DNA from 3 places in the Virgibacillus sp. JSM 102003 genome. Region 2 is predicted to be linked to each of the others. Evidence: riboswitches for the same ligand, from Rfam matches in the RefSeq annotation. Region 2 holds a riboswitch; each other region holds the start of a gene.

Region 1 (8,195 bases), on a different contig from region 2:
TAATACACTTACAGTCGGATTGCCCAATCTTGAGTAAATATAACCCTCTTCCTCACCCGCAAAGCGTCGTTCTCCTTGCTCTGCTGTCTCGAATGTGTAAGTTGATGTCTGAAACAAAGGTGTTGCAAGGCTGCCCAGCATGTCCTTGGAGTCGTACCCTTCATGAATAACCGATGTTTCAAAGTGTTTATGTTTTTTTGCCATTAGTAAGTCCCCCCAAATAAATAATCTTGTAATCTCATATACTACTATCATATTGTATTTGCCAGCTTTTTGAAAGCGTTTACTAAGAAAATGTTAAAAGCAGAGTTATTGCTTTTTTCAGAAAGAAAATCTAGAATTGGTTTACTTAGTTTAGTAGTATGCATGTCGCTTGATTCAGTAGTGTTACTCGGAATCTGGACACATCGCAGAAATGAGGTTTTAAAATGAATCAGGACAATAAGATTGGAATTATATATGCAGCAGGCGCCTATTTATTATGGGGTTTTCTTCCTGCTTATTGGAAACTGATAGACCGGGTTCCACCTGATGAAATATTAGCACATCGTATATTATGGTCATTTATTTTTATGATTATAGTGGTTATAGTTGTGCAAAAATGGAACCTCTTCCTGAAAGAATGCAAAATTATTTTAAACGACAGAAAAAAATTGACCGGGATTACATTCGCATCAATTGCCATTAGCATCAATTGGCTTACCTTTATATGGGCGGTTAACAATGAACATGTAATTCAGGCAAGCCTTGGTTATTACATAAATCCGCTTGTAAGTATTTTATTAGGGATGATTGTGCTAAAAGAAACCCTGACACGTGGACAGATGCTATCATTTCTGCTGGCTGCAATCGGTGTGATTAATCTGACAATCAGTTATGGTGTCTTTCCGTGGGTATCACTGTTGCTGGCATTTAGTTTTGCAATTTACGGATTGCTCAAAAAAACGGTAGATGTCGGTGCAATGTTCGGTTTAACCATCGAGACAATGATTGTAACTCCTATTGCACTTATTTATCTTCTATCTGTTCCTGGCAGTTCATTAGCTGTTGATTCAATGGTTACAAGTTTTGGGTTATTACTGTTTGGTGCTGGTGTTGTTACTGCGATTCCGCTGTTATTGTTTGCAAGCGGGGCGAAAAAAATTCCCTTATCAATGGTAGGGTTCCTGCAGTATATTGCACCGACTATCATGCTTATATTAGGTGTATTTGTATATCAGGAAACTTTTTCTCTGGCGCACTTTATATCGTTCGCACTAATCTGGATAGCACTCTTTATTTACATGTCTTCTGCACATCGCAGCTCAGGTCGGCTTAGAGAGAAAAATTAGAATTAATTTTCAGAATTCACTTGACGTACAATCATTCCTGCATATATAATGTTCAATAACTTTAGAAACCTTGGCTTATCGCCAAGCCTTAGTTGCACTTATGCAGTAAGAAAGGATTTATACTTTCTTAACTGCCAATAAAGTTACATCTCTTATCGAGAGTGGTGGAGGGAATAGGCCCTGTGAAACCCGGCAACCTTAAAAGCGTTTCGAATGCTTAGTAAGGTGCTAAATCCTACAGGTCAAGCATGATCTGGAAGATAAGGGGAGGATCGTTACATATTACGCCCTCTTCTTAGGAAGAGGGCTTTTTATTATCTCCTCTCCCTCCAGAAAACAGTAAAATCTAAAGGAGGAATTTATCATGTCAAATTTTCATCTTCACAACCAGGAAACACAGTTACTTCACGGAGGTCAAGAACCAGATCCAACAACCGGATCACGTGCGGTACCTATCTATCAAACTACTTCCTACGTTTTTCGGGACACCGAACATGCACAAAATCTTTTCGGACTGCAAGAACCAGGTAATATTTATACACGAATCATGAATCCGACAGTTGATGCATTCGAACAGCGAATCGCATTACTGGAAGATGGTGTGGCCGCAGTTGCAACTTCCTCTGGAATGTCCGCCATTACATTGGCCATCTTGAATCTTGCAAGCAGTGGTGATGAGATTATTGCTGACAGCAACCTATACGGTGGAACGTATAATCTGTTCGCTAACACGCTCCCTCGTTACGGAATCGACGTAAAATTTGTTGATGGAACCGATCCAGAGAGTATTCGTACTGCAATTACCGATAAAACGAAAGCTATTTTCGGAGAGATTATTACAAATCCAAGTCTAAATGTGCTGGACGTTGAAAAAATTGCAGGAATTGCCCATGACAACGGAGTTCCATTAATCATTGACAATACATTTGCGACTCCTTACAATACGAAGCCACTGACATGGGGAGCAGATATTGTTGTACATTCAGCTACTAAGTGGATCGGCGGTCATGGTACAACTATTGGCGGCGTTGTCGTTGATGGTGGCAGGTTCAATTGGGGAAATGGTAAATTCCCAGTCTTTACTGAACCTGACGAGAGTTACAACGGCCTTCGCTATGTCGATATTGGGCCAGCAGCATTCGCAACCAAACTGCGCGTACAGCTGCTGCGTGATATAGGCGCCTGCCTAAGTCCGCAGAATGCATTCCTGTTTTTACAAGGTCTGGAAACATTGCACTTACGCGTTGAGCGCCATAACAAAAACGCCGAAGAAGTTGCAGCATATTTACAGAAACACCCAGCAGTCGAGTGGGTTAATTATCCTGGGTTACGAGATCATCCATCACATGAATTAGCCAATAAATATTTACAGAATGGCTATGGATCGATCATAACGTTTGGGATAAAGGGTGGCCGTGATGCAGGCAGGAAGTTGATTGACGGTGTTACACTCTGGTCACATGTTGCCAATGTCGGTGATGCGAAGTCGTTAATCATCCACCCAGCATCAACTACACACCAGCAATTAGGCGAAGAAGACCTGGTTAAAAGTGGTGTTACAAAAGAGTTAGTCAGACTTTCTATTGGACTTGAATCAACCAATGATATATTAGTTGATTTAGACCAGGCAATTGCTAATGCTACCGGTGAAGCAAAAACATTCCAGGCAACAGAGGAAGATGCAGTCAAATGGCTCTTATCTTCACCTTTTGACCGTAAAGACGGTGGTATTCGCCAAAAGGCAGTTGCAGTTAGCGGGCTGGAAGATCAAACGAGTTCTTTTTATAAAAGTACGAAACAATTACAGCAGTTAGGATTCCAAATTGTACCGATTAGTTCGTCGGAAAAGGAAATATTAAATGAACAAACATATGAGAAGTTAGATAATGTGCCACTTGAGATTGATGCCGTTCTGTCCTATGACAAAACGCTAGCACCAGAAACTATTGAGCAATTTATTAATAAGAACGGTAAAATTCTTTGGGTTGAAAATCCAAAAAATACAGATGAAACAGTGAAACACGCAAAAGCTGCCGGAATTTCTGTTATTACAGATAAAAACATTTACCAGGAAGCGGTTCGTATTCGAGGGAATGGCTCTGGAAGTGTGCTTGTAGAAGCTTAAGTATAAAAAATAGGGGGATCTGCGGTTCGTAATTTAAATTAAGGGAGGGTTTAGGAGATGAAACCGATAAATGTTGCGTTAATCGGGCTTGGAACTGTTGGCTGTGGTGTCTATCAAACACTGCACATTCACCGGCAACGGCTCGAAAAACTAGTCGGAGCCCCCATCAACATTTCGACAATTATTATTGAGCATCCTGAAAAACATCAGAAAATTGCAGCCAAGACAAACGTTTCAACAGATGTTAATACTGTTTTAAATAACCCTGAAATCGATGTTGTCTTTGAAGCAATTGTTGGATTAGAACCAGCTTTTTCGTTGCTAAAAAGATGTATCCAATCAAAAAAACATGTCATCACTTCTAATAAGGAAATGTTTGCAACTCACGGGGAAGAACTAAAAAGACTTGCCTCTCAGTATAATGTTCAAATTGGATATGATGCAACAACAGCTGGTGGCATACCGATTATCCAGACTATCCAACAGCTGTTAAAAGCAAATCAGATCCAATATGTGCAAGCAATTTTAAATGGTACTACGAATTTTATCCTATCAGCAATGCGGGAAAAGAATATAACATTCTCTACTGCATTAGATGAGGCGCAAAACTGGGGTTATGCCGAAGCAGATCCAGGAAATGACATTGATGGCTTTGATGCATTTTATAAATTAATGATTCTTAGCGATCTTATTTTTGAAAAACAACCAGATATAGAGCATGTTAAACGTGTTGGCATACGTAATACGACAGAAGAATTCATTCAAGAATTACAAACGGAAGGTAAACGATTAAAGCATATTGCAAAGATAGGCTATGATGCTGCAGGGAACCTCACTGCGAGCGTTGAACCAGAAGCTGTTTCAAAAGAACATCCATTATTTGCTGTTGAAGGCGTAAACAACGCTGTTCATATTAAAGGCGATATTGTTGGTGACTTAACGTTCACAGGTCCAGGTGCAGGGTCCTTCCCTACCGCAAGTGCCATGATCGAGGATTTTTGTATTTTATTTAAAAAAGAACAAGCTGCAACGGCTATCCCAAAAGCGCAAGCACCCGTTTAGCAATGTACGGACTGTGCTCAGCACTTCGGGTGGGTCGGCGTTGCAGCGCAAAGCGGCGGTGTTAGTCATCTCCCATTTCCCATATGAGATAAAGGGAACACGGTAAACGTTAGTTGCCCCACAGGACGTGGTAGTTATAGTCGAGCATCCCTCATCTCTTATCGTAAAGGGGTGAAGGAAATCCACTTATCGCTGGGCGCTGAAAGTTAAAATAAATTCGTCTTCTAATGAAGGCGAATTTTTTTCGTTTAAACATATGATGTACAGGGAATTATTTTTAATTAGGCAAATTGTAATACAATCGAAATATGATTTACTGATACTTGCCAAATAAAACGGGTACATATATAGTAATGAACGTGATATGTACTAAGACAAATTATCATTTCAATATATATAGGTAGAATATTTTCAGTATAGGTGTGAGATTCGTGAAAAGAAGATACATTTTTATTATTTTGGGTATACTGCTTGTAGGTTTAGCTATTATTATGTTTTTAAATCAGCCTGAACCAAAAATAAATAAATCAAAAGATAATAATTCACAGGAAGAGACACAGCAGGAAACCAAGTCAGATAAAGAAAAAGATACAGAAAACAGTCAGCCAGAAAAAGAAACAAAAGAACCAGTCACGCAGTTCGGGGAAATAATAAGCGATGTTCTTCAAGGTACAATTGACTTTTTCACAAATAAAGAAGCACATGTTACAGCCATTGGGGATTCATTAACACAAGGCGTCGGTGATAAAGTTGTAGATGGCGGGTACGTTGGAATCCTTGATAATACCATTAATAAAAACAATCAATTGGTAACATTTGAGAACTATGGTAAACGCGGGAATCGATCCAGCCAGCTATTAAAGCGACTTGAACAGCCAGAAATAGTACAATCGATTGAAGAAGCTGATATCGTATTGATCACCATAGGTGCAAATGATATTATGCAAGTCGTCAAAGAAAACTTTTCAGACTTGACGATAAAAGATTTTTCCCAGGAACGGGTGGCATATAAGGAACGTTTGAAAAATATTTTTGAAAGAATAAAAGAATTAAACCCAGACGCTGATATATATCTATTAGGTTTCTACAACCCCTTTGAAAAATATTTTAAAGACCTCGAAGAACTTGGTATGATTGTTGAAAATTGGAACAACGCAGGTAAGAATGTTGCAGATCAATATGACAATGTGACATATATACCAACCGTTGATTTATTTAAGGACACAGAAAAAGATTTATTCGCAGACGATAACTTTCACCCTAACCATCAGGGCTATCAGCGAATTGCCAAACGTGTATTGGAACACATAACAGACTAGGAGGTGAGTAATTTGGCGGAACATAAAAAGCCAAAAAATAGATGGAAACGATTTTTTTTAATTCTACTAGGTTTAAATGTTGTGATATTCATATGTATCATAGCGCTTATTTTTTGGCCTGTTTCCGGCACAGAAACACCTACCAATGATAAGTATAATGCCCAGCAAAGTTCTGAGTTCGTCGTCCGTACAACAAAAAAGAACTTAAATGAGTTAGTTAACGCATATACCGATAAGCTTCTGAAAGGTACAAACCATCATTACAAAGTGTCGTTGGAAGAAGATGTCCATTTGATAGGAGAACTTCCTGTATTTTCGTCAACAGTGCCACTATCTGTTCACTTTGAACCCTTTGTTCAGGAAAATGGTGACGTTATTTTAGAACAGAAGTCTATCTCAATTGGTTTACTTGAACTTCCTAATCAAAAAATTATGGAGTATATGAAAAAATACTTACCAATGCCAAAATGGGTTACCGTTAATCCCAAAGATGAAGAGATTTACCTTGCCGTGACAGATATGGAGATTAGAAGTAATTTTCAGGTTAGTGTCGAGCATATTGACCTAGAAGCAAACAATCTAGCATTTAAAATTAAAGTTCCGTATAGATCACTAGGAATCGAAACGGAAGAGTAAGAGAATAGCCGGGTGAAATGTTAGGGAAGACTCCGATTCAGTCTTCCCGGCGATTAATCAGTCTTCAGCAACTTCCCGAAAAGTCAATAAGAATCAATCTTTAATCCTTATAAACCTCGCTCATTTGGTTAATCTTTTCTTTCATTTTATCAACAAGGTGGTCTGGTGATAGAACTTTCGCTTTGTTTCCCCATGTAAGGATCCAATTGATTAGTCCATCCGACAGCTTGACCTTGGTCGTCAGCATAAAGTGATCTTCGTCTATTTCTTTAATATCCGCTTCTTGTCCAAAACGATCCAATACAACATTAACCATACTATTATGGAAGCGTATTTTCATCCACATTTCTTCTCCGGCAAACATGTGAAAGCTTTGATTTACGTACTCCTGAAGATTGAATTCACTTTTTGTAAAGGGCGTTTCACTCACCCCAATATGGCGGATACGATCCAATCGATAGTGCCTTAATTCATTTGTATCCTGAAACCGCCCTATTAGGTAATAATAGTCACTCTGCCAAATCAAAGCATATGGTTCTACATGATAGATATCCCCATTACGATGATACTCGAATTCTTTTTTTACGTTGAATTTGCCATATTGATAGGTAAGGACCTTCCCTTCTGAAATTGCTCGGTGGACACAATCAATATTAATCTTGACCAGTTCATAGTCAATATTGGCTGACTGGTCAAACAAAATCGGCTCCGGCAAAGTTTTAGCGATATGTTTACTCGTCAGTTCCTTTACTTTCTGAATTAATTTCTCTTTTTCATTGGTTGTTATAAAACGTGCCGATAATATGGCATCGATAATCAGTCGTAACTGGTATGTTTCAAATAATCTTCCTTGATGGCTAAACAGGATTTTTCCGAATTTACCTCTATTTTGAACAATTTCAAAATCCATATCATCAAGAGCCTCAAGATCACGCCTTATTGTCCGCTTATCAAATGATATATCTCCAGCCATTACTCGAATTTTTTCACTTAATTCGTCTATACCTATTTGATGAAATTCATCCGTTTCGTTCAATAAAATTTCCCTGATTTTCAATAATCGATAATTGCCGCTTCTTTCCATTAAACACATCCCCTTTCGATTAAAAAACTTGGCTTATCGCCAAGCCCAATGGCGAAAGTCTTCGTTGTACTAATGAGTAAGAAAGTAGTTATTCTTTCTTAACTGTCAAAAAGAACCTCTACATATAATGTAAGGTTCTCCTCATTTGATGACTAATCGTTTAACTTTTTTAGATAGTAAGAAAATAAATGATTGCTTTGTTAATTGCCTTTCTTCTTTAATCAACCTTTGTTCTGCTATCAGGTTCTTTTGACTTTCCTGATAGTAACCTAGTGTTCCCTGATATACTAATTCCAGACCTTCATGATTCCGAATGTCTGCTGGGGTTGTAAAACAGGTTGGTTTCCTGAATTCCAGTGATTCAACATCCTGAAGAACCGTGGCAACAAATTGTGAACAAAATAACGCGTCTTCCCGATTTATCTCAACTTGCAGCAAGACCCCAATTAAACCTAGAAAATTGTATTTATAGTTACTTTTCCGCAACTCAATCTCTTCAATTTTTTCTTTAATTTTTTTCGTATCGGTTTCTGACAGCTGGTATGAATACACAGCACATGCTGAATTCTTTAAAAAATCGCTGCGAATATCTTCTTTCACAAAACCGCCAATAAAAGGGTTTCGTGGCTTTTTTCGAC
Region 2 (8,195 bases):
AACGAAGGTTTTCAAGGAAATAACGGAATGAGGATCCGCCAAAACAGAAGGCTGGATCCTCATTCAGTTAAAAAATAAATTCTTCAACAACAGGAGTGAAATGTATGTTATTAATACGTGATTTCTAATGTTATTAGCTCCCAAAACTGACCCCGGTAAGTTATTAAAGAGTCTACTTTTTCAAACTTATAAAAAACAAACCGATTTTCATAACTGCAAACCCTATGATAACTCCAATTGTATTTAAAATAAGATCATCAACATCAAAACTTCTTGATAGTACCTTTAGCAAAGAGAGAACAAGTTGTGTTACTTCAATAGCAAAAGATGCTGCAAAGCCAATTAGAAACATCTTTAAAAAACTGATTTTCCTGTTTACTAATACAAGTAACATTCCCATTGGAATAAAGACAGCAGTATTCCCAATCAGATTAACAGAAGCAACAGATATTCCCCCTTGGGAGAATAAAAATAAATAATTTTCAATCGTGTTAAATGGTATCAGGTTTATGCCTACCCAATCACTTCGAGTAGCGTCTGTGGAAGGAAACACTGTCAGGTAAAGTAAACTTTCCATATAAATAATCCACAAACAGTAGATGAATTCTTTGTATAGAACAATTTTTCGATCCGTTTTCATTAAAACTATGAACCTTATAGATATGAAAATGGCCAGGGATAGGAGGATAAAGTATACCGGTAAAGCGTTTATATAATGCATGATCATTCCCCCTATTAACTAACCTGCATGTATTATAGCATATGATCAGGCCATATGAAGTTTTTTGCAGGAAGTCTTTGAAAGTTCACAATTCCATCGACCAGGCGATACTATATTTGCTATAATAAAAATAATATATGAAATTATTAGGAGGGGTTAAATGACTTTAACGTTTTACTGGTATCCAAACTGCGGAACTTGTAAAAAAGCGAAGAAATGGTTAGACGATCATGAAGTCGATTATACTAGCATACATATTGTGAACGATCCACCAACAAAAGAAGAACTTGTAAACATGATTTTAAAAAGTGGTTTGCCTGCCAAAAAATTTTTTAATACTAGTGGGAAGAAATATCGTGAATTGAATATCAAAGATCGAATAAAGAATGCTAGTCTTGAAGAAATGACTGAGATTCTGGCATCTGATGGTATGTTAATCAAACGACCAATCACAACAGATGGAAAAAAAGTGACTGTTGGATTTAAGGAAGAAACCTTCAATGAAAATTGGCTTTAACAAAAGTAAAAATGCTAGAAAAAAGTGCATATACCTAGTATAGTAAGATTGCAATTAACTAACGGAGGGATTCAAATGAGCTTACCAAAAGATTTATTATATTCAGAAGAACACGAATGGATAAAACAAGAAGGCGATAAAGTTCGTATTGGTATTACTGAATTTGCGCAATCCGAATTAGGGGATATCGTTTTTGTTGAACTCCCTGAAGCGGGCGAAGAGGTTGAAGCAGATGAGCCATTCGGCAGCGTTGAATCTGTTAAAACGGTTTCCGAATTGTACGCCCCAATTAGCGGGAAAGTTGTAGAAATTAATGAAGAATTAGAGGATAGTCCTGAATTTGTTAATGAATCACCATATGAAAAAGCATGGATGGTTGTTTTGGAGCCTTCCGATGATTCAGAGTTGAATAATTTACTATCTGCTGAGCAATATCAGGAAATAATCGAGGAAGATTAATCCTATGAATAAGGCTGACTGCACACTGTAATCTTGTGAAGTCAGTCTTTTTTTATTTGGCTATTTTCTAGGAGTTGGTTGTTACTCCAAGCAACGAATCTTTACAGGTAGTTAATGCAGCACGAACAAGGGTAGCAGCTTCGTATTATTTAGTGTGGCTCCCTGACTACTCGCGCGCTGTGTGCTCCATTGGAATCTGAAGAGTTGCTCTAAGGTGCGCGTAGTCTATTTCCAGAGCGATGTCATAGCACTCAGATTACTTTTTACATTGTGTCGCGCTTAAACTCATAGAACAGTATTTCTTTTTCATACCTAATACTTCAGTTTAAGCATAAACTATCTATTACAAATGATAATATCAATTATTGGATGTAGATTGAAAAAAGTAGTAAAATGTGTGATTAATGCATTCAGTGAATTTAATGTAAGGAGTGCATGTACTAATGACAAATGAAGTAGAAAAAGTTATCATTGTTGAGGGACTAACTGATAAAAAACAGGTCAAACGGGTGATAACAGACGATGTTGAAGTGATTTGTACGAATGGGACACTCGGTGTTGAACGATTTGATGAGCTGTTGGAAACGTATGATTTGGATAATAGGGATGTTTATATTTTAGTTGATGAGGATAGTTCAGGGATAAAACTGCGCAAACAGTTAACACGTGAGCTACCACATGCTGAGCACATTTATGTGAGCAGCGAGTATCGTGAAGTGGCAACAACCCCTGAAAACATACTTGCAACTGCCTTGGTAGGCAAACGAATCGAGGTTAATCCCATATTTTTGATTTAGGGTGGTAGTATTGCAACAGATTAATGAGGAACAATTAGAACAAGAGCATTATTTATTATATATTTATACACCATTTTGTGGGACTTGTGCATTGGCAAAATCAATGCTGGATAAGATTGAATCGGTTCATAAACAGGATATTTTTTATAGCATGAATGCCTCGTTGCACCCGGATTTTATGCAAGATAATGAAATCGAGAGTGTACCATGCTTATTAATAAAGGATGGTAACGAGATCAAAGAAAAAATCTACGCATTTAAATCAATTGCCAATATATATAGCTACCTAATGGACTACGAACCAGCTTTATTTTCGGATGAATAAATTTTATTGACACATGCTAATATGCGTGCTATTATCTAGATTATTGAATTTCAATTTAATAATTTATATCTCTTATCTTGAGCGGTGGAGGGGCTGGCCCTATGAAACCGCGGCAACCTCAAATGTTTTTTATTTGAAAGGTGCCAACTCCTGCAAAGCAACTGCTTTGACAGATAAGGGAACGTAAAGACTACATATATTACGTCTTTCTGTTCTCTTACAGAAAGGCGTTTTTCTTATTTAGTAGGGCATAATAGTGGATGACTAAGGAGGAATACTTGTGATTTCAATAGAGGGTTTAAGTAAAGTCTTTAAATCAAATAAAAGCAACATTACAGCAGTGGATGATTTAACCCTTGATATAAAAGAAGGAGAAATTTTTGGTGTCATTGGGTATAGTGGTGCTGGAAAAAGCACATTTGTAAGATTATTGAATCGGCTTGAAGAACCAACAGGTGGGAAAATAGTAATTGATCAGCAAGAAGTTACTTCATTAAATTCAAAACAGCTCCGGGTAGCACGACAGGAAATAGGCATGATTTTTCAACATTTTAATCTATTGTGGTCACGCACCGTTAAAGATAATATTGCATTTCCATTGGAGATTGCAGGCGTGTCAAAAAAAGAGCGTGATGAACGTGTTCGGGAGTTAATCGAATTGGTCGGCCTTACAGGAAGAGAAAGTGCTTATCCTTCTCAGTTAAGTGGCGGTCAAAAACAGCGTGTTGGAATTGCAAGGTCACTTGCGAATAATCCTAAAGTATTACTGTGTGATGAAGCAACATCAGCACTAGATCCGGAAACAACGAATGCGATATTGGATTTGTTAGTGGATATTAATCAAAAGCTCGGTTTAACGGTTATTCTGATTACCCATGAAATGCATGTAATTCGTAAAATATGTAATCAGGTTGCAGTGATGGAAGAAGGGAAAATTGTTGAACAAGGTGATGTGCTGGATGTATTTTTACGACCGAAGAAATCTGTTACGAAGAAATTTGTTGAACAGGTGATGGGAACGAATGATGAAGATGATGGTGTAGCCCATCTAGTTGACACCTATGACACGGGTAAGATTATCCGACTCCATTTCGTTGGTGAAACAACAAACCAGGCATTGATTAGTCAAGTCGCCAAAAGATTTGCAATTGATATTAACATCTTGCAGGGGAAGATCACTCAAACGCAGCGTGGTGCGTATGGAACACTATTTGTTCAGGTGGATGGCGAGTTGAGTGAAATTGATAATGCAATAAACTTTATAACAAATGAGACCTCAGTGGAAGTGGAGGTGGTTCGGGATGCTAACTAATCTTTTCCCAAATTTGAATATGGAGGATTTATGGGTTGCTACTTACGAAACCTTTTACATGACCATCCTTTCATTATTTGGAACGTTTATCTTAGGTATACTATTGGGATTACTGCTTTACCTGACAATGAGAGGAGGGATTTGGCAAAATAAATTTCTGAATTTAATTGTGGCATCAATCGTAAACGTATTCCGAGCGATACCATTTATTATATTGATATTACTTTTGTTCCCCTTCACTGACTTTTTGATTGGGACTATACGAGGACCGAATGCAGCTTTACCAGCGTTGATTATTGGTGCTGCTCCATTCTACGGAAGACTTGTGGAGATTGCACTGAAGGAAGTTGATAAAGGCGTGGTTGAAGCAGCGAAATCAATGGGTGCAAAGACACATACAATTATTTTTCGTGTATTATTACCAGAGTCAATGCCGGCACTTGTCTCAGGGCTTACTGTAACCGCTATTGCCTTAATAGGTTATACGGCAATGGCAGGAGTTATAGGCGCTGGTGGCCTTGGAAATTATGCATACTTTTTCGGTTTCCAGCGGCGAATGTTTGATGTTGTATTTATTTGTACCGTGTTTATCGTAATTATTGTATTTATTTTTCAATTCATTGGAGATTTTATTACTAACAAATTAGATAAAAGATAAAGGAGAGAGATAAAGTGAAAAAGATCTTGGCATTTATATCTATATTTTTCGTATTCGTATTAGCAGCTTGTGGCGAAAGTAATTCCGGTGCAGGTGATAATGTTATTAAGGTGGGTGCATCAAGTACTCCACACGCACAAATTTTAGAAAAAGCTAAACCTATTCTTAAGGAAAAAGGAATCACTTTAAAGATTGAAGAGTACACTGACTATGTTTTACCAAATGAAGACCTATCAAATGGAGAAATCGATGCGAACTATTTCCAGCATATTCCATATTTAAACAAGCAAATTGCAGATATTGGCTATGATTTCACACACATTGGTGGAATTCATATTGAACCCTTCGGCATATATTCCAAAACAATAGAAAGTGTTGATGAAGTACCTAAAGGAACCGAAGTGCTTATGAGTCGTTCTGTCGCTGATCATGGACGAGTACTTTCCCTGTTGGAAAAAGAAGGGCTTATTAAGCTTTCAGAAAAAGTGGACAAGGTAGAAGCTACTACAGAAGATATTGTAGAGAATCCGAAAAACTTAAAATTTTCTTATGATTACGATGCAGCATTCTTACCAGAACTGTATGAATCAGAAGAAAATACATTAGTGGCAATCAATACAAATTATGCAATTGGAGCAGGACTGAATCCATTAGAGGATGCATTAATCATAGAAGGTGAAGAATCACCATATGTAAATGTTATTGCCGTAAAAAAAGAGAATAAAGACAATAAGGCATTAAACACATTAGTTGATGTATTGCATAGTGAAAAAATTCAGGATTATATAAAAGAAGAATTTGATGGTGCAGTAGTTCCTGTTAAAGGAGCACCGAGTAATTAAATTAGCGAATTTTAAGGAATTAATAGTATATGGAAGGTATTTGCTCTATATTTAAAGGTAAACCTGCTATCTATTTTCAACCCTTCCATACTTTATTCATTAAGATTTTAAACGTTTAAATGCACTTTGTATAGGGTATCGTCCTTGTGATATTCTTAATATTGTAATCAAATCGAAAGGATGATTCACTATTTATAGTGGGATTAGGATGAATTACACTCCAGAGATGGAGAAGGGAATGCAGCAAACGCATAAGATGTGTTATGCGGAGTATGAAAGAAAGTTAGAAAATCGCATTGCTGTTGAAAAAAGACGACAAAAAGAGTATGAACAATGTAAGCATATGGTAGCTGAAATTGATAGTCACATTCATAATTAATAAATAGTCATGATGCTGGTACCCCGGTGTGGGTGCCAGCGTTTTTATTGTCTTCCTACATAAGTGGAACCGAAGCTTACTCCTAAGTATTAGGGATTTTATAGAAACAAGAACCCCTAATTCGACAAACTAAATTTTCCAAACCTTGGAAGAAAATAACCAGAAATAAGATCATGTTCTAGAGAAAGTACATTCTCAGTTATTGCATATAATATAAAGAAGAAATTTATGATTTTTCGCACAAAGAAAGCACGTTTAATCAGCTAACATCTGCGTATGATTATTCATGTGAATGAGTTGATAATAAATTCGAAATGCTTTAAGATTATAATGAGAATAAATTGAGAATGGATGTAATATCCATTTGAAAAAAATAAGAACAATAATAGTAATTGGAGGTATCGACATGGCAGGATCAACGCTAGAAATTAAGAATCTTCATGTTTCAATTGAAGGTAACGAGATATTAAAAGGTGTAAACCTTACGATAAAGGGTGGCGAGTTCCATGCAGTAATGGGACCAAATGGTACTGGTAAGTCAACACTTGCATCAGCAATTATGGGTCACCCAAAATTCGAAATCACTGAAGGAAGTGTACATCTTGACGGTGAGGATGTATTGGAAATGGAAGTAGATGAGCGCGCACGCGCAGGGCTGTTCCTTGGAATGCAGTATCCAAGTGAAATTAGTGGTGTAACAACATCTGATTTCCTTCGTTCTTCTATTAACTCCCGTCGTGAAGAAGGCGATGAGATTTCTCTAATGAAATTCATTAAAGAAATGGATAATGCCTTGGACTATCTTGAAATCGATAAAAATATGGCGCAACGCTACTTAAATGAAGGATTCTCAGGTGGAGAGAAAAAACGTAATGAGATTCTTCAATTAATGCTTATTAAGCCAGAAATTGCAATTTTAGATGAAATTGATTCAGGATTGGATATTGATGCATTAAAAGTAGTTTCCAAAGGAATTAATAAACTACGTGACGATAACTTTGGTTGCTTGATCATTACACACTATCAGCGTTTACTAAATTATATTACACCAGATCAAGTGCATGTTATGATGCAAGGCCGTGTTGTTAAATCAGGTGGGCCTGAATTAGCAAAGCGTCTTGAGGCTGAAGGATATGACTGGATTAAAGAAGAACTAGGTATTGAAGACGCATCACTTGAGCAAAAAGCGTAAAAGTTAGGAGGGGTAATATGACTGTTGAAACAAAGTTGCCATACGACAAAGATTATATCAGCCAGTTTTCACAAGATAATAAAGAACCGGAATGGATGAAATCATTACGCCTTCAAGCTTTGGAACAAGCTGATAATCTTGAAATGCCTAAGCCTGATAAAACGAAAATAGGCAGATGGAATTTCAGTAAATTCAAACATGATGCAGCTAAAGGTGCGGAGATTTCGTCATTAGATAATTTACCAGCAGATATACAGGACTTTCTTGATAAAGAAAATAAACAGGAAAACCTTGTAATACAGCGCAATCACACGGTTGCATATGCTTCACTGAATGAAGAACTGAAAAGTAAAGGTGTAATATTCACTGATATCTTTACAGCTCTTCGTGAGCATGAAGACTTGGTAAAACGTTATTATATGAAAGATGCAGTTTCTGTTGATGAACATCGTCTGACTGCACTTCATGCAGCATTGATGAATGGTGGCGTATTCGTATATGTTCCTAAAAATGTGCAGCTGGAAGATCCATTACAAGTGATTTTTTGGCAGGAAGATCCTGAAGCTGCAATGTTTAATCATGTATTGGTTGTTGCTGATGATAATAGTTCATTAACATATGTTGAGAATTATGTATCACAAAATAAAGAAGAAGAAACGGTAGCAAACATTGTTACAGAAGTAATTGCACATAACAATGCACAAATTTCATTTGGCGCAGTTGACAACTTCGCTGCTGGAACAACTTCGTATATTAATCGCCGTGGTGTCGCTTATCGTGATGCAAAAATTGATTGGGCACTTGGCCAAATGAATGATGGTAATACTGTTTCAGAAAATGTTACACATCTAGTTGGTGACAATTCTGAATCAAATGCGAAAACTGTGTCAGTTGGCCGAGGTAAACAAACACAGAATTTCACAGCAAATATAGTTCACTTTGGCAAGCAATCAGAAGGGCATATTTTACAGCACGGTGTTATGAAAGATAGTG
Region 3 (8,195 bases), on a different contig from region 2:
ACTGGGTTGTTTCACCAGTTTGTCCGAAATGTAAGTCGAAAAATACATATGACATTAGCCAGGAATACAAGCATACGGATCCTGCACCATTACAGCCGATTACTATAGGTAATGCAAAATATCATTGCAAGGATTGCGGTCATGAATGGAAGAAGTACAGAGGGCGACAAGTTTATAATCGGATTCAGGTTATTGATATACAAAGTGGTGGGTATATGGATTATGGTTCTGGTCAAAGGTTGAGGATTGACCTTAGGAGCAGGCGAGTTCGAAAAGCGCTTATGTTCGGTGAGTTTAACGAATTTGATCAGATTGCCACAATAAGTGAGGAAAGTATTGAATGGCTGCTAACTGAATTGTATAAATGTGATTTTGTTAACTGGGCGGAGGAGTATAACCATAATGGTGTTTTGGACGGTTCCTATTGGCGGTTAACTGTCGAATATGATACACATTGTGAAATTAAGATTGGCAGTAACCATTATCCAAAAAAGTGGGCGAAGTTTTGTAAAGCTGTTTCGAAGGTTAGTGGGGAGGACTTTTATTAAATAGGCGCAATTTTTTTGGTAAAGAATGAGCGAGCAGCACGGAAACTCGAGCGAGGAGCACTGGAACTCGAGCGAGGAGCACTGGAACTCGAGCGAGGAGCACTGGAACTCGAGCGAGGAGCACGGAAACTCGAGCGAGGAGCATGGAAACTCGAGCGAGCAGCACGGAAACTCGAGCGAGGAGCACTGGAACTCGAGCGAGGAGCACTGGAACTCGAGCGAGGAGCACGGAAACTCGAGCGAGCAGCACGGAAACTCGAGCGAGCAGCACGGAAACTCGAGCGAGGAGCACTGGAACTCGAGCGAGGAGCACTGGAACTCGAGCGAGGAGCACTGGAACTCGAGCGAGGAGCACTGGAAACTCGAGCGAGCAGCACGGAAACTCGAGCGAGCAGCACTGGAACTCGAGCGAGCAGCACGGAAACTCGAGCGAGGAGCACGGAAACTCGAGCGAGGAGCACGGAAACTCGAGCGAGGAGCACGGAAACTCGAGCGAGCAGCACGGAAACTCGAGCGAGGAGCACGGAAACTCGAGCGAGGAGCACGGAAACTCGAGCGAGCAGCACGGAAACTCGAGCGAGCAGCACTGGAACTCGAGCGAGCAGCACCGGAACTCGAGCGAGCAGCACGGAAACTCGAGCGAGCAGCACCGGAACTCGAGCGAGGAGCACGGAAACACGAGCGAGGAGCACTGAAACTCGAGCGAGCAGTACTGGAACTCGAGCGAGGAGTACGGAAACTCGAGCGAGGAGTACGGAAACTCGAGCGAGGAGCACGGAAACTCGAGCGAGGAGCACGGAAACTCGAGCGAGCAGCACCGGAACTCGAGCGAGGAGCACGGAAACTCGAGCGAGCAGCACTGGAACTCGAGCGAGCAGTACTGGAACTCGAGCGAGCAGCACGGAAACTCGAGCGAGGAGCACGGAAACTCGAGCGAGGAGCACGGAAACACGAGCGAGCAGTACTGGAACTCGAGCGAGCAGCACTGGAACTCGAGCGAGCAGCACGGAAACTCGAGCGAGCAGCACAAATTTTATCCGACTACATGTGGATTCTTTACTTGTTGAGAAGCGGCTTGTAATGCATGATCCAGGTCTGCGATTAAGTCATCGACATGTTCAAGTCCGACTGAATACCGGAATAATCCATCGGTGATCCCTCGTTTTTCTCTTTCTTGCTTTGGCATTGCAGCATGAGACATTGTTGCCGGATACGACAGAATAGTTTCTACTGCTCCAAGACTTACAGCGAATACTGGCAGTCGAATTTGTTCGACAAATGTTTTCGCTATAACTGAACCTTCTATTTCGAATGAAAGGACTGCTCCTGAACCATTAGATTGTCTGTTGTGTAGGTCATGTCCTGGATGATTCGGTAATCCTGGATAAAATACGTTCTTAATTAATGGATGATTAGTTAAATAGGCAGCTATTTTCAGTGCTGATTCAGATGATTGCTTAAGCCGGGAGCCTAACGTTTTGATGCCTTGAATTAACAAATAGGAATCCTGAGCGCCTAGTATGGAGCCGAAGGAATTTTGAATAAAGGCCAATCTATCTCCAAGCTCTTCTGTGTTTGTAACAGCTAGACCTGCAATAATATCACTATGGCCAGACAAAAACTTGGTTGCACTATGGAGCACAATATCAACACCAAGGTTAATTGGCTTCTGGTAAAGTGGTGTCATGAAAGTGTTGTCGAGAAAAGTTAGGCAGTCATTCGCTTTGGCAATTTTAACAATACCCTTAATGTCAGTAATGTTTAAACATGGGTTTGACGGTGTTTCGATATAGATTACTTTTGTATTCGGTTTAATTGCATCGTTAACCTCAGTTAGGTTTGTCATATCTACAAACGTGTGATCAATTTTAAATTTGGTTAGTACTTCGGTTACAAATCGGTAAGTACCGCCGTACACATCCGATGATACTAGAACATGGTCACCAGCGGAAAGCAGCATAAAGGCTGACGAGATGGCAGACATTCCAGAAGCAAATGCTAAGCCGCGGGCACCTTCCTCTAATTGCGCTATTTTTTCTTCCAGCGCTTGTCTTGTCGGATTTCCTGAGCGGCTATAATCAAATGGTCCAAACGCATCAAAGGATTCCTGATGATAGGTTGATGACAGATAAATCGGCACATTCACTGCACCTGTTTTCTGTTCAACGTCCGAATTTGATGGAGCATGAATTAATTCTGTTTCTAATTGATTCTTGTTACTACTCATTTCTTGGCCTCCTCCTTTTTCAATGATGAGAGTACTTGATTCAAATCGGCAATCAGATCCTCCGCTTGTTCAATGCCAACAGAAAACCGTAATAACCGGTTATCGATTCCACGGAGTGTTCGTTCTTCTTCCGGTATCTCTGCATGGGTCTGTGTCGCAGGATACGTAATGAAACTTTCAACCCCGCCAAGGCTTTCTGCAAAAGTAATTAATTCAAGGTTTTCTAAAAAAGGTTCAACCCAATCTGCTTTCTTGAGGCGGAATGAAAGCATGCCGCCTTTACCCGGATACAATACGTCAGTAACTCCTGGTTCGTTTGCTAAATAATCAACTATTTTCCGTGCATTTTCATCGTGCTGCTTCATCCTTAGAGCAAGTGTTTTGAGGCCTCTAATAATAAGCCATGAATCAAATGGAGACAGGACTGCACCTGAAGCATTATGGATAGTTGCAAGTTTTTCGCAAATTGCCTCTCCTTTTGCAGCGACTAGACCTGCGAGAACATCATTGTGTCCGCCAATAAATTTTGTAGCACTATGAACGACGATATCAGCGCCTAGTTCGAGCGGCTGCTGGAAATAAGGAGTTAGGAATGTGTTGTCAACAATGAGTAACAGGTCGTGTTTCTGTGCTAGTGCTGCATATGCCGTGATATCGATTTCCTGCATTAACGGGTTTGTTGGGGTTTCAATGAATAATGCTCTCGTTTTTGGTGTAATTAATTTCTCTGTCACGGCAACATCCTCAAACTCTGAATAGGTTGTCTTTATATCATAGACATCATCGTAATGCTGAAGTAAACGGTATGTACCACCATAAATGTCCTCAGGAACAATGATTTCATCACCGGAACGGAAGAGGGAAAGAACTAACTGAATAGCTGCCATTCCGGAACTGCAGGCATAGCCGCTATCACCGGCTTCTAGTTTTGCAATCCCTTCTTCCAGGATAGCTCGCGTCGGATTTTTCGTACGCGTATAGTCGTAACCAGTGGATTTGCCAATTCCTTCATGCTGGAATGCAGTTGATAAATAGATCGGCGGATTAACTGCACCTGTTGTTTTATCACTATTATTGCCAAGTTGTGCTAAGTTGGTTTGGATACTTTTATCTGACATAGTAATCATCCTTTTCATGAAAAAAATTAGGGACCCTCCAGATAAGAAGAAGGTCCCTAATAGCGCAAACAATCTTCTCATCTTCAGGTAACGTGTTACCTTTTGGATTTAGCACCGGACCAGTTATGGCGGGTTGCTGAGACATCACAGGGCCAATCCCTCCGTCTCTCTTGATAAGAAATATATGTGATTTTTATTTACTTGATTTTTCTTACTTTAATACAAACGATTGGATAATGCAATAGAAAATTATAATTTATTTGGTTTGTCCAGCTATTTCTGTTTTTCTTTTAGAAAGATATCATGAAGTAATTAAATACATATTTTCGAAAATAGAGAAGGAATTTTTATATGAAAATAGAATAATTAACACGGAGGTGTAGAGACAATGACTGACCAATATGCTGTAGAAATTGATGCAGTGATTGAGTACATCCGTGAAAATATCCAAGAGCCCCTGCCCCTTTCTCATTTGGCTAAATACGTAGCTTATAGCCCGTATCATTTTTCCCGTATATTTAAGCAAAAAACAGGTCTTCCGCCACATTATTATGTTTCTTCCCTCCGTCTGCAAAGGGCAAAAGATTTACTGTTACGTACGAATTTAAGTGTTCGTGATATAGGAATGGAGGTTGGACAACAAAGCTTGGGAACCTTTACAACTAGATTTACGGAACGGGTAGGTGTAACACCTGCTGAATTTCGGAATTCAACGGTTCATGCAGACTATCGATTAAGCAGGTTAAAGAGGCTAAATGATTGGACTGACAGCTTACTATTAACCTCAAATACACACGTAAAGGTCGAGGGGACCGTTCATGCGGATGCTCCTTTTGAAGGGGTTATTTTAATTGGCTTATTTGCAAAACCAATTCCAGAAGGGCTTCCTTTATATGGGACGCTACTTTCTTCATTGGGTACTTTTTGTTTTACTGGGGTCAAACCTGGCACGTATTACTTAATGGCTACATCTGTATCCTGGGAAATGCAGGCAAGGGATATACTGCTCCCGTACTCAACATTACGCGCCAGATTAAAGGCACCGATAATTGTTAAGAGACACACAATTGTTCCGCATCAACATGTGACACTTCGTGAACCACAACTTGATGATCCACCGATCCTAGTGTCGATCCCTCTCTTAATGAATAATTTTCTGAATCGAGTATTAAAGAATTAGCAATCTCTTAATCTTAACTAGGATTTTATAAGGAGGAGTGCAATGACAAAACAAATACTATTCATTCATAGTGCTGGACCACAAGGGGAGCACGAAGGAAGCTTTGATTTAATAGTGTATTTGCAAGATAATCTAAATGCAGAATATAATTTGATAATTCCTGAAATGCCTAATCCGGAAAACCCGGAATATACAAGATGGAAGGAGCGGCTTAGCAAAGAGTTTGCGTCATTAGAAGGTGAAGTTATTTTGATCGGGCATTCTTTGGGTGGATCGGTATTACTAAAATATCTATCTGAAGAAGATTGCCATCTTAAGATATCCAGTTTACATAGTGTTGCAGCACCTTACTGGGGTAAAAATGGTTTTTGGGAGAGTGAAGAATTTGCGCTGTCTGAAAATTTTGCTGCAAAGCTTCCTCCAATATCACAAGTGTTTTTTTACCATAGTCGCGACGATGAAGTAGTTTCATTCGATCATTTTAAGGAATATACGGAAGAATTTTTAACAGCAGCTCCACGTGCAATTGAAAACAAGGGGCATTTATTTCATAGTGGATTGCCTGAACTTGTGAATGATATTAAAGGACTGTAGATTGTAAAATTAAGGGTAAATATAGATGGGATAATTTTTATTTTTGGTAGTTATGATTAAGTATAAGCGCTATTAAGACTTATCGCTATGATAAGTTTTATAAACCTACATAGTTGTTTATCGAATCTAGCGCCAGCGTAATGCAATTTGCAGTTTACAACAATCTGTATTTGCAACCTGTGATATAAGTATCAGCCGTAGTCCATCGGGGTTGTAATGAATATCAACTTCTGACTTAATACCTGTAGAGTGAATTAATCGCTCAACCTTTGCAGTATCAGCGACCTGTGCTGCATACATTAGTTCTGCATCAAATTCGTGTGATTCTGCAAGTTTATTAAGAACAATACTCGCGTCATCCATGAGCTTTTTCGTTTCATTTGCTGATTGATATAATAGGTTGGCGTCAACTGGTGGATATTGCTCGCGATCTGGCCAGGAAGTGGAATTGGGGTAATAACCTGGATAATTGACGTAATACATAAAAAATAATCCCTCCTTGTAAAATACACCCATTTAATTATATGCATAAAAAATTGTTTATGGGAATGAACGGGATTTACGGAAAGGACGCTGATGAAATGATTAAAGCACTCTTATTTGATCTTGATGATACCTTGCTTTGGGACAAAAAAAGTGTAAAAGAGGCATTTAAGGCTACTTGTGAATTGGCAAAGCAAACATATGATATTGACCCTGTTAAGCTTGAAGCGAAAGTGCGTGAAAATGCACGGAAATTGTATGCATCCTATGATACATATGCTTTTACAAAGATGATTGGCATTAATCCGTTTGAAGGACTATGGGGTGATTTTCGGGATGAAGGGGAATCTTTTCGCAAGTTGAAAGAAATTGTTCCTGAATATCGGAAAGAAGCTTGGACGAGAGGACTGCATGATTTAGGAGTTGATGATTCAGATTTCGGTTATCAGCTGGCAGAAACTTTTCCTGCGATGCGCAAGAAAAATGCGTTTGTATATGAGGATAGTTTTGCAGTACTTGATCAGTTAAAAGGGAAGTATCAGTTGCTGCTGCTAACGAATGGGTCCCCTGAATTACAACAGACGAAGCTTAACATCACGCCACAACTCATGACGTATTTTGAGCAGATAGTTGTCTCTGGGGCTTTTGGAAAAGGGAAACCAAATCCAGCAATCTTTGAACATGCGCTTAAGCTTCTTGCTGTACAGAAGGATGAGGTATTGATGGTTGGGGATAATTTAAGTACAGATATCCTTGGTGCCGAGCGAGCTGGCATAGATTCCGTCTGGATTAACCGTCATGACAAAGAATGTAATGAAGTGAAGCCAACATATGAGATTGAAACCTTGACAGAGCTATTGCCGTTGCTGGAACGGTGAATCAGGGATAATGAAGTACAAACTGGAGGATTAAGCAGTTATGTCGAATAGGTTCTTGGACCAGTTTTACACAATTGATCCGCATTCAGGTGACTATATAATTGAAATTAATTTAGAGAATTATGATGATATTTTTAATACTTGGGATTCCTCTGTATATAACATTAGGGATCTTGATTCGAGTTTGAAATCTTTTTTAGAGGAATGTTCTAACGATATCAAATCACAAAAAAATATAAAACTGAGATTTAACATGCAAAAGCAGGAAAGAAATATTGATATGGAAAAAAATATTGAAAAAGGTATTCGGAATTATTTTAATTATGTCCTGTATACGACGAAAAGAGATTTTGCCAACATAAGAAAAAGAGTCTTTCTTTATATTATCATTTCTGTTTTGTTTACGACGTTATCATTTTATCTGCAAATTTCCGAAAGCGAGAAGGTTATAAATGAGATTATTTCACTAAGCGTAACAGTAGGTGGATGGGTTTTTCTCTGGGAAGCATTTTCACTTATCTTTATTCAAAGCAGTGACTTATGGAAGAAAAGGAAGCAATATACGAGGATTTTAGCAGCACCAATAGTTTACAGGTATCACTGACACGGCTTCAAGTGCAATCTGGATAATTAAGCATAAGTGGAATAGTTATTTTGAAAAGTGCTTTATTCTGTATAGTCAGCATTTCAGTGATTTATTCGGACCTCGCCAAAATATGAATAAAATTGAAATTATCTTATATATATGGATGAAAAGTCAATTCTTCAGGAAGTGAACAAATGAAAAAAGAGAAGCTAATTAAAAAATACGATAAACAGGTAAAAATGTATGAAAGTAAACGCGCAAATCAAAAGTTTGCTGAACTGAGAAATAAACTTATAAAAAATGCATACGGAAAAGTCTTAGAGGTCGGTGTTGGAGCTGGAGCGAACTTTTCTTATTATGATCGGAATAACGTTGAGATAACAGGAGTTGACTTTAGTCCAGAGATGATTAAGAGTGCCAAAAGAACAGCATCGAATTTTCAGATGAAGGCAGAATTTATACAAGACGATATTGATGAGTTGATAATAGAGCCTAACTCTTTTGATAGCATCGTATCAACCCTTTCACTTTGCAGTTATCCTGACCCAATTGCAACATTAAATAAGTTCAACAGTTGGTGC

What was found. A riboswitch is a leader RNA that binds a small molecule or an ion and turns the genes downstream of it on or off. The one in region 2 is predicted to bind S-adenosylmethionine.
Region 1: it holds a riboswitch for S-adenosylmethionine, as region 2 does, so the genes downstream of both, ACE1TG_RS19395 (PLP-dependent aspartate aminotransferase family protein) here and ACE1TG_RS15335 (methionine ABC transporter ATP-binding protein) in region 2, are expected to answer to the same signal.
Region 3: it holds a riboswitch for S-adenosylmethionine, as region 2 does, so the genes downstream of both, ACE1TG_RS03050 (methionine biosynthesis PLP-dependent protein) here and ACE1TG_RS15335 (methionine ABC transporter ATP-binding protein) in region 2, are expected to answer to the same signal.

What each region holds. Positions count from the first base shown of each region.
Region 1 is NZ_JBHFQH010000027.1:13,785-21,979, reverse strand. Features, by position in the region: gene megL (methionine gamma-lyase) at 1-204, opposite strand, end outside; gene rarD (EamA family transporter RarD) at 429-1,331, shown strand; SAM riboswitch class I at 1,481-1,598, shown strand; gene ACE1TG_RS19395 (PLP-dependent aspartate aminotransferase family protein) at 1,696-3,456, shown strand; gene ACE1TG_RS19390 (homoserine dehydrogenase) at 3,514-4,518, shown strand; gene ACE1TG_RS19385 (SGNH/GDSL hydrolase family protein) at 4,950-5,837, shown strand; gene ACE1TG_RS19380 (YpmS family protein) at 5,841-6,473, shown strand; gene ACE1TG_RS19375 (helix-turn-helix transcriptional regulator) at 6,574-7,557, opposite strand; gene ACE1TG_RS19370 (hypothetical protein) at 7,699-8,195, opposite strand, start outside.
Region 2 is NZ_JBHFQH010000014.1:98,899-107,093, reverse strand. Features, by position in the region: gene ACE1TG_RS15360 (VanZ family protein) at 173-721, opposite strand; gene ACE1TG_RS15355 (arsenate reductase family protein) at 882-1,238, shown strand; gene gcvH (glycine cleavage system protein GcvH) at 1,314-1,697, shown strand; gene ACE1TG_RS15345 (toprim domain-containing protein) at 2,141-2,494, shown strand; gene ACE1TG_RS15340 (thioredoxin family protein) at 2,496-2,819, shown strand; SAM riboswitch class I at 2,889-2,999, shown strand; gene ACE1TG_RS15335 (methionine ABC transporter ATP-binding protein) at 3,100-4,131, shown strand; gene ACE1TG_RS15330 (methionine ABC transporter permease) at 4,121-4,789, shown strand; gene ACE1TG_RS15325 (MetQ/NlpA family ABC transporter substrate-binding protein) at 4,804-5,631, shown strand; gene ACE1TG_RS15320 (YuzK family famiily protein) at 5,840-6,010, shown strand; gene sufC (Fe-S cluster assembly ATPase SufC) at 6,417-7,202, shown strand; gene sufD (Fe-S cluster assembly protein SufD) at 7,220-8,195, shown strand, end outside.
Region 3 is NZ_JBHFQH010000002.1:114,858-123,052, forward strand. Features, by position in the region: gene ACE1TG_RS03035 (zinc ribbon domain-containing protein) at 1-548, shown strand, start outside; gene ACE1TG_RS03040 (coiled-coil domain-containing protein) at 574-1,629, shown strand; gene metC (cystathionine beta-lyase) at 1,582-2,775, opposite strand; gene ACE1TG_RS03050 (methionine biosynthesis PLP-dependent protein) at 2,772-3,893, opposite strand; SAM riboswitch class I at 3,968-4,073, opposite strand; gene ACE1TG_RS03055 (helix-turn-helix domain-containing protein) at 4,282-5,073, shown strand; gene ACE1TG_RS03060 (alpha/beta hydrolase) at 5,116-5,667, shown strand; gene ACE1TG_RS03065 (YuzC family spore coat inner layer protein) at 5,794-6,150, opposite strand; gene ACE1TG_RS03070 (HAD family hydrolase) at 6,249-7,028, shown strand; gene ACE1TG_RS03075 (hypothetical protein) at 7,069-7,632, shown strand; gene ACE1TG_RS03080 (class I SAM-dependent methyltransferase) at 7,809-8,195, shown strand, end outside.